One region of the Vreelandella sp. GE22 genome, then DNA from elsewhere that is predicted to be linked to it. Evidence: predicted binding sites of a transcription regulator. Region 1 holds the regulator's gene; each other region holds the start of a gene.
The links. The regulator LexA, encoded in region 1, represses DNA repair genes until DNA is damaged. The targets are predictions, from matches to a motif close to TACTGTNTANNTANACAGTA.

Region 1 (2,188 bases):
GCGGGGACGAAGTTGAACGCGAGATGGATCCATTGATTATGAACAGCCTGAAAAGTAAGGCTTTAACTATACGGTAAGGCGGGGGCGGCTAACAATCATGGCGATGCCAGCCAGGCCCGCTTGCGCTACACTAGCGCCCTTGCACAGCGCTACGACCCCCTTCATGGCGGACAAGGCCTGGCATTTTTAAAATCGTGTTTATATTGAGTGTATTTATGTCGCATTACTACCGTTTAGTGGTTTCCTGCCCGGACCAAGTGGGCATTGTGGCGCGTGTCTCCAGTTTCATCGCCCAGCACGGCGGCTCCATCACCGAGGCAAGCCAGCATTCGGATCTGCAAACGGGTCGGTTTTTCATGCGTTACGAGATCCTTGCCGATTCCATCGGTATGACTGCCGAGGCGCTCGAAGAGGCGTTCTCGCCGATCGCCAGCGCCTTCGACATGCAGTGGGCGCTGGTGGATACGCAAAAGCGGCGCAACGTGGTGATCATGGTCTCAAAAGAGTCCCACTGCCTGGTCGACTTGCTTTACCGCTGGCAGGCGGGTGAGCTCGACTGCAACATCGTGGGGATCATCTCCAATCACCCGGATATGCGCGCGCTGAGTGAGTGGTACCAGATTCCCTACTTTCACATTGCGGTCGACCCAGGCGACAAGCAGGCCTCGTTCGATGCGGTACAGGCGCAAATCGAGGCGCTCAAAGCGGACTGCATCGTGCTGGCGCGCTACATGCAGATTCTGCCGCCGGCGCTTTGTAGCCGCTACGCAGGCCAGGTCATCAACATCCATCACAGCTTTTTGCCCTCGTTTGCCGGTGCCAAGCCTTACCACCAGGCTTACGCGCGGGGCGTTAAGCTGATCGGTGCGACCTGCCACTACGTGACCGAGGAGCTGGATGCCGGCCCGATCATCGAGCAGGACATTCATCGGGTTAGCCACTGCCATACCCCGACGGATCTGGTGCGTTTTGGCCGCGACGTGGAAAAATCGGTGCTGGCGAGGGGAATCCGCTGGCACCTGGAAGACCGGGTGCTGATCGACGGCAACAAGACCGTCGTCTTTAACTAAAAAAAGCGGGGGGCACTGATGAGTGCCCCCCGCTTTTTATACGACGTTCATACAGGCGAGTGGCTTAGCCGAGCGCTTGGCCACTGCCGCCGCGAATCACGCCTACGCCCACGCCTTCGATATCGAGCTGCTGAGTGCGCAGGTCGATTTCGATCGGGTCGAAGTCGCTGTTTTCAGCCAGCAGCGTTACCTGATGGCCGTCGCGCTTGAAGCGCTTGACGGTGACTTCGTCTTCAAGGCGTGCCACCACGATCTGCCCGTCGCGTACCCGCTCGGTGCGGTGCACGGCGAGCAGGTCGCCTTCCAGAATGCCGATATCTTTCATCGAAAGCCCGCGCACGCGCAGCAGGTAGTCCGCCTTGGGCGTGAAGTAGTCCGCCGGAAGCGGGCAGTAGCGGTCGATGTGCTCGGCGGCCAGAATCGGGTTGCCCGCAGCGACTTCGCCAATGATGGGCAAGCCGTTTGCCGGCGTTTCGCCGTTTTCGTTGGCAGCCGGCGCCGGCTCACTGGTTTCGGTGCCTTCCTGGTTGGGTAGGCGAATACCCCGGGAAGTGTGGCGAATGATACGAATCGCGCCTTTGCGCTCGAGGGCGCGAAGGTGTTCTTCCGCCGCGTTGGGTGAGCGAAAGCCCAGCGCTTTGGCGATCTCGGCCCGGGTAGGCGGGTAGCCGAGCTCATTCATGGTTTTAACGATAAAGTCAAAAACGTGCTGTTGACGTACTGTAAGAGGACGGGACATGTCTGACTCCAGCGTAAAAGGGTAACTAAAAAGGTGACTCGATATATATGTGTTTAAGTATACAGTATGTTCCTCTGTCCAGTATATGACTCAAGCCACGGATTATAAAGCCGTTCGGGCATTGAGGAGGGGAGTTCACCTTTTCTTGCGATTGAGACTGGCGCGTTAATGGCCTACTATTTTGCGATGTTTTAAACACTCGTTTTTCTGGAGGGCGCCATGGCGCAATCTGATACGGTCACGCGTATCCTGGATACTGCGGAGGTGCTGTTCGCTGAACGCGGCTTTGCCGAGACCTCGCTTCGTAATATCACCAGCAAGGCACGGGTGAATCTGGCCGCCGTGAACTACCACTTCGGTTCCAAGAAAGCGCTGATCC
Region 2 (2,188 bases), 1.6 Mb from region 1:
CCTACGCCACACCTACGCCAGTGAAGGCGAAGCCCTGGAAGAAGCCAGCGCCGAGCTCACGCGCCTGCAGCGCAAACACGCCGAGCTAACGCTGGATCTCGCCGAAGGCCGCGCCGACATCTACCCCGAAACCCCGGTCACCACCGTAGGGTTTAAGGAACAGATCGACGCCACGCCCTGGATCATTGATGAGGTGCGCCACGATCTCAACGACCGTGGCTATACGTGCAGTATTAGGATGGAGACGCAGTGAGTGGATGCTGGCTCCATGTCGACTTAGCTCTTTCAAAAAAATAACCCCGGCCATCCAGTAGCCGGGGTTTTAATATCCAAATCCCTACAGATAAGCCAGGTCCGTTTGGCTCAGCCCTCCCTGGTCAAGGTAATGCCGCAATCTTCCGGCGGTAAACCGCGTGCTTCAAGGCGACACTCACAGCCTGGCAAACCAAAGCCCACTTTGCCGTAAGCGATCAACGCCAGAAATCGTAGGACATTACCTACACCGCCCAACACCGCGCCTGCCTCACCACCACCCCCCGAAACTGCTCGGCATTGATAAAACACCCCTCGCCCCCGGTAGCGGGCAACAACCGGCAGCGCTCGCCCACCCGATGCGTCTTGAATAACCGATACTCGCCGCCCACTTCCGCGACCACTAAATCGGCGTGGCCATACGAGCGCGCCTCATCCACCACCAGCACATCGCCCTCCATCCAGGGGCCATTGTCAGCAGCATCCTCGCCCACCTCGACCAGAAAGCAGCTTGCTGAAAATTTGCGCCGGTCCATTTCCGCTACGGCCGGGTGCTCCACGCCCACCACGGCCGGCCCCAGGTAATTCACTCGCATGCTACTGCCCTTTGTTATCCCATGTTAATGACAGGCATTGGCATTTGCCTCTCGCGTTCCCAGGGTCTAATACTGTATAAAACAACAGTATTGTACAATAGGGAGGGCAAATAATGATTGGTCTGGTCGACTGCAATAACTTCTACGTCAGCTGCGAGCGCGTATTCAACCCCAAGCTCAAGCGCAAGCCGGTGGGCATCATGTCCAATAACGACGGCTGCATCATCGCCCGTTCGAACGAGCTGAAAGCCTTGGGCATCGAGATGGGCACCCCCGCCCACCAGGTGCGCCACCTGGTCGAGCGCGGCGAAATCATCCTTCACTCGTCCAACTACGAGCTCTACGGCGATATGTCCCACCGGGTGCAAAGCATCCTCGAGCAGGAAACCGCCGGGGTCGAGCCTTACAGCATCGACGAAATGTTCGTGCGCATGGACGGCTTCGAGCCGGACGCCCTGCTCGAGCACGCGCGCAGCGTGCGCTGGAAAGTAGGCCGCTATACCGGGATTCCCGTATGCGTTGGCGTGGCCGCCACCCACACTTTGGCCAAGCTGGCCAACCGCATCGCCAAGAAGCACCCCGGCTACCCCGGCGTGTGCATCATGCACGCGGACACCGACGAGGCCCGCCACCTGCTGGAACAGATCGACGTGGGCGACGTATGGGGCGTGGGCCGTCGCCTCACCGAGCGCCTGCAAGTCATGGGGATCAAAACCGCCTGGGATCTGCGCGAAGCCGACGCCAAACACCTGCGCCGCAAATTCAGCGTGAACATGGAACGCACGGTGCTCGAGCTGCGCGGGGTCAGCTGCCTGGAAATGAACGACCTAGCCGAACCCAAGCAGCGCATCATGACCAGCCGCTCGTTTGGGCGCTCCACCGGTAACCTCGGCGACCTCTCCGGCGCGATCCGCCACCACGCCCAGCGCGGTGCCGAAAAGCTGCGTTCACAAAAAAGCCTCGCCCGCGCCGTGCTGGTATTCCTCAAAACGGATAGATTCCGGCAGGACCAGCCCCAGTACTCGCCCAGCGTGGTGGTCGAGCTGGAACGCCCCACCCAGGACACCCGCGAGATCCTCGCCGCCGCGAGCGCGGGCTTAAGCCGAATCTACCGGCCCAAGTACGGCTACAAGAAAGCGGGCGTGATGATGCTGGACCTCACCGATCAGCACCGCCAACAGCTCAGCCTGATGGATACCCCGCAAACGGAAGAAGACCGCCAGCGCAGCCAGAAGCTCATGGCTACGATGGACGAACTGAACGAGAAGATGGGCAAGGGCACGGTACGCATGGGGCTACCGGAGAAGAACACCCCGTGGCATTTGAGGTGCGCCCATCGC
Region 3 (2,188 bases), 230 kb from region 1:
CGACCACGTAGCTAAAGCGTGCCTCGAAGTTCAAGAGCTCGCCTTCGACCTCGAAGCGCCAGTTGTACAGGCCGGTCAGCGAGCAGAGCGTCTCGGACATTTCCTGAATGATCAGGGTTTTCTCGTGCAGAGTGATGCTCAAACCCGGGCGCGCGCCGAGGCGCTCGAAATAGTCGCGGTGTTTTTCGCTGTTATTGGCGATGCGGTTCGAAAAGGTCGGGATCAGTACGGCGTTGTCATCGTAGAGGGCGAGCAGCGCTTCTACATCGGCGTCGTTGATCGCTTGCATCCACTCATTCAGCACGTCGTGCGGTGTTCTCATCTTAAACCTCTTCAACAGATAGCGGTGACTTGACGCCGCGGGCTCATACGGCGGTGACCTGACTTGATACGGCAGTTACATCCAATACAGCGAGCCCTTCGCCTTCACGGAAAAGACGTTACACGGTATGTTACCGAAATAGCGCCGCCCTCGCATGTCAAGTTCGCTTAGCGCTAGAAGTGTTTGAAGCGGTAAAAGAGCTTTTGCAAGAAGCTCGAGCCCAACATCAGGGTCAGGCTAAGTATTAAAACGGCCAAAGAGGCGTAGGTGACGCCTCCGCCCCACTCCCAGCGCGATATTACATTGCCGACTTGCTGAACGAACAGATAGACGCCGATCAAGAAGCTGCCCGCGCGAACAAGCCCTGCTTCGTCAACGGATGCATCTGCCTGGGTATCGCTTTGGTGTATTTTTTGCGCAATGGTCGGCGCCTTCAGCCAGAGTACCGCACCGATCAAAAGAGGGACCACCAGGCTTGTCACCATCACGGGGAGCCACGGGGACTCCAACTCTGCCGTAAAGATGTTTTCAAGCGAGAAAGCTAAAGTGTAGAGCGGAGAAACCACCAGATAGATGGCAAGAACACGTATCAGGAGAACGGATAAAGCGTGCATCGAATGCTCCTTAAAAAAAATCCCATGATACGGTTCTTGGATGTGTTCTAAAACATACTAAAACGCCCCGGCGATATACCACCATGGCGACGGTAAGCGCACCGCGTTTGAACGTTTGCCTATAACTTTCCCGACTGGCTGTAATCCCGCTAATTAACCTAAAAGCCACTAATGACAGTTTGGTAAATATTAGTAGCCCCTACTTTTATAAAATTACGCGCTTAAAGGTGACACTTGCGCTGTAGAGGCCTCGTCATATACTGTATTTATATACACTATAAGGATGTCGCAATGGCGCAACCTCTCACGCCGCAAGGCAAGGCGCCTTTTAAAGGCCGAGGCGCCACCTTCGACCCGCACAACCGCTTCGCGCCCTCGAAAAGCGAATACGAGTCCGATGGCTGGTGGCAGGAGGAGGCCCCCACCTCGCTTGCCACCGAAATACGCGAGGAACCGAGTAAAAGCGCGCTTGCCTGGAACAGCTCGCCGGATCTCTCCTTCGATCGTTCCCTGAACCCGTACCGCGGCTGCGAGCATGGCTGTATCTACTGCTTTGCCCGCCCTTCTCACGCCTATTGGGATATGTCGCCGGGGCTCGATTTCGAGACGAAACTGATCGCCCGCACGGGCATGGTCGAGCGTTTGAAAGAGGAGCTCAGCCACCCGGGCTATACTTGCCGCCCTATCAACCTGTCGGGCAATACCGATTGCTACCAGCCCATCGAGGCGAAACACCAAACCACCCGGCGCCTTTTAGAGCTTTTATACCAATGCCGCCATCCGGTCACGCTGGTGACCAAGGGCACCCTCATACTGCGCGATACCGAGCTGCTGGCGAAAATGGCCGAGCATCGCCTGGTACGCGTGCTGGTCAGCCTGACCAGCCTGGATGCGAATTTGAAGCGCACGCTGGAGCCACGCGCAGCCTCGCCCCAGGCGCGGCTGAAGGTGATCCGCGAGCTGAATACGGCGGGTATCCCGGTGGGTGTGCTGGTCTCGCCGGTGATTCCCGGGCTTACCGATCACGAGATCGAGCGGCTGGTCGAGGCCGCGAGCCGCTCTGGCGCGCGCACGGCAAGCTGGATGCTGTTGCGCTTGCCCCGTGAGGTCGCACCGCTGTTCGAAGAGTGGCTTACCACCCACTATCCCGAGCGTGCCGATAAGGTCATGAGCCTGATACGCCAGTGCCGGGGCGGCAAAACCAACGAGGCGGCGTTTGGCAAGCGCTTTCGCGGCGAAGGAGTGTTCGTCG
Region 4 (2,188 bases), 1.3 Mb from region 1:
CAGACAGCTTTCGATCTCCACTTCATCGAAACTCTTTTGCGTGAGTTTCTCGAAAAGCTCGGCGCGAGAGTACTCGCGCCGCGCCAGAAGATCCATGGCGACCCCGCGCGGGGTCGCGTTGTTAGTGCCAAACACGGACGTCTCCGAAGTTTTGCATTGCCAGCACTTAGATCAGGCTATCTTCGCCGTCGGCATCGACATCCGCCGGCGCCGCGACCTCTTCCTTTTCCTCTTTTTTAGGGTCGGGCTTGGCAAGAAGCTGCTCGCGAATCTGGCTTTCGATCTCTTCCATGATCTCCGGGTGCTCTTCCAGGTACTGGGAAGCGTTGGCTTTACCCTGGCCGATTTTGCTGCCCTTGTAGCTGTACCAGGCACCGGCTTTATCCACCAGATTACACTGCACGCCCAGGTCGATCACCTCGCCGGCGTGGTAGATCCCCTTGCCGTAAAGAATCTGGAACTCGGCCTGGCGGAAAGGCGGCGCGACCTTGTTTTTCACGACCTTGACGCGGGTTTCGTTACCGGTGACTTCGTCGCCGGACTTCACCGAGCCGGTACGGCGGATATCCAAACGCACACTGGAGTAGAACTTCAGCGCGTTACCGCCGGTGGTGGTTTCGGGGCTACCGAACATCACGCCGATCTTCATGCGGATCTGGTTGATGAATACCACCAGGCAGTTGGCGTTTTTGATGTTGCCGGTGATCTTACGCAGCGCCTGGGACATCAAGCGGGCTTGAAGGCCCACGTGGGTGTCGCCCATTTCACCTTCGATCTCGGCGCGCGGCGTGAGGGCGGCCACGGAGTCGATGATGATGACGTCGACGCCGCCGGAGCGTACCAGCATGTCGGTGATCTCGAGGGCCTGCTCACCGGTATCCGGCTGGGAGACCAGCAGGTCGTCCAGGTTGATACCCAGCTTTTCCGCGTAGCTTGGGTCGAGGGCGTGCTCGGCGTCCACAAACGCACACACCTTGCCCTGCTTCTGCGCCTGCGCAATGACCGACAGCGTCAGCGTCGTTTTACCCGAGGACTCCGGCCCGAAGATTTCCACCACGCGACCAAACGGAAGCCCGCCGATGCCGAGGGCAATATCGAGGCCGAGCGAGCCGGTCGATACCGATGGCATGACCACCCGCGGCGCATCGCCCAAACGCATGACGGTGCCCTTGCCGAACTGACGATCGATCTGGCCGAGCGCGGCGTTCAGTGCTTTTGTGCGGTTTTCATCTTGAGCCATTTAAAGCGTCCTCGTAACAACCTGTATAATTAGCCAGTATTATGCCAAATAATAGCGCTAAAACCTATCCCTGATACGCTATTTATTTACGCCAAACCAGGCCATGTTGGGTACTTCCAGCGCCTTTCGATTACCGCTTCGTTAGTCGGATAGGCGCAAAATCAGGGCCACCAGCGCCTCGCGTACCGCCTGCTCGCGCACCGCCTGACGGCTACCGGGAAAGATGAAGCGCTGGGCGTGTTGGCGGGCTTCATCGCCCACGCTAAGCCAGACGAGCCCGACGGGCTTATCGACGCTGCCTCCCCCCGGGCCTGCCACGCCGCTCACCGCCACGCCAAGGCTTGCACCGCTTTCCCGGCACGCCCCCTTGACCATTTCATTGACCACCGCCTCGCTCACCGCGCCGTGGGCGTCAAAGGTCTCTTCTGCGACGCCCAGCAGGCGGGTCTTGGCGGCGTTGGAGTAGGTGACCACGCCGGTTTCAAAGTAGCCCGAGCTACCTGGCGCGGCGGTAATCGCCGTGGCAATCCCACCGCCGGTGCAGGACTCCGCGGTGGTCAGCGTAACGTTTCGAGCAAGGCAAAGCCTGCCCAGGCGCTTCGAAAGAAGCGCCAGATCGAGATTTTTCAAACCAGACGCGTCAGCGGCCATGCAGACTCCTTCATGTAAGCGCTTCGTTCAGCGTAGAATACTGCGTTTCACTTGCCCATAGAACATGGCGCAATACGTTTGCGCCACGCTCAATCAGGACGCCCATGTCACAGGCCAGCCCCGCGCACACGCCAATGATGGCGCAATACCTCAAAATCAAACGCGAACACCCCGAGGTCCTGCTTTTTTACCGGATGGGGGATTTCTACGAGCTCTTCTTCGACGACGCCAAGCGCGCCGCCACGCTTTTGGATATCACCCTGACCGCCCGCGGCCAAAGCGGCGGCAAGCCGATTC

Region 2: the regulator LexA is predicted to act here: its motif matches at 919-938, upstream of ACWHRL_RS14635 (Y-family DNA polymerase).
Region 3: the regulator LexA is predicted to act here: its motif matches at 1,195-1,214, upstream of ACWHRL_RS06245 (PA0069 family radical SAM protein).
Region 4: the regulator LexA is predicted to act here: its motif matches at 1,260-1,279, upstream of recA (recombinase RecA).

Annotation. Positions count from the first base shown of each region.
Region 1 is NZ_OZ309110.1:1,555,910-1,558,097, forward strand. Features, by position in the region: gene purU (formyltetrahydrofolate deformylase) at 216-1,070, shown strand; gene lexA (transcriptional repressor LexA) at 1,135-1,809, opposite strand; gene ACWHRL_RS07400 (TetR/AcrR family transcriptional regulator) at 2,029-2,188, shown strand, end outside.
Region 2 is NZ_OZ309110.1:3,128,059-3,130,246, forward strand. Features, by position in the region: gene ACWHRL_RS14625 (contractile injection system protein, VgrG/Pvc8 family) at 1-253, shown strand, start outside; gene ACWHRL_RS14630 (hypothetical protein) at 498-848, opposite strand; gene ACWHRL_RS14635 (Y-family DNA polymerase) at 962-2,188, shown strand, end outside.
Region 3 is NZ_OZ309110.1:1,322,411-1,324,598, reverse strand. Features, by position in the region: gene ACWHRL_RS06255 (nuclear transport factor 2 family protein) at 1-322, opposite strand, end outside; gene ACWHRL_RS06250 (hypothetical protein) at 496-936, opposite strand; gene ACWHRL_RS06245 (PA0069 family radical SAM protein) at 1,228-2,188, shown strand, end outside.
Region 4 is NZ_OZ309110.1:2,890,394-2,892,581, forward strand. Features, by position in the region: gene ACWHRL_RS13495 (regulatory protein RecX) at 1-135, opposite strand, end outside; gene recA (recombinase RecA) at 167-1,240, opposite strand; gene ACWHRL_RS13505 (CinA family protein) at 1,382-1,891, opposite strand; gene mutS (DNA mismatch repair protein MutS) at 1,996-2,188, shown strand, end outside.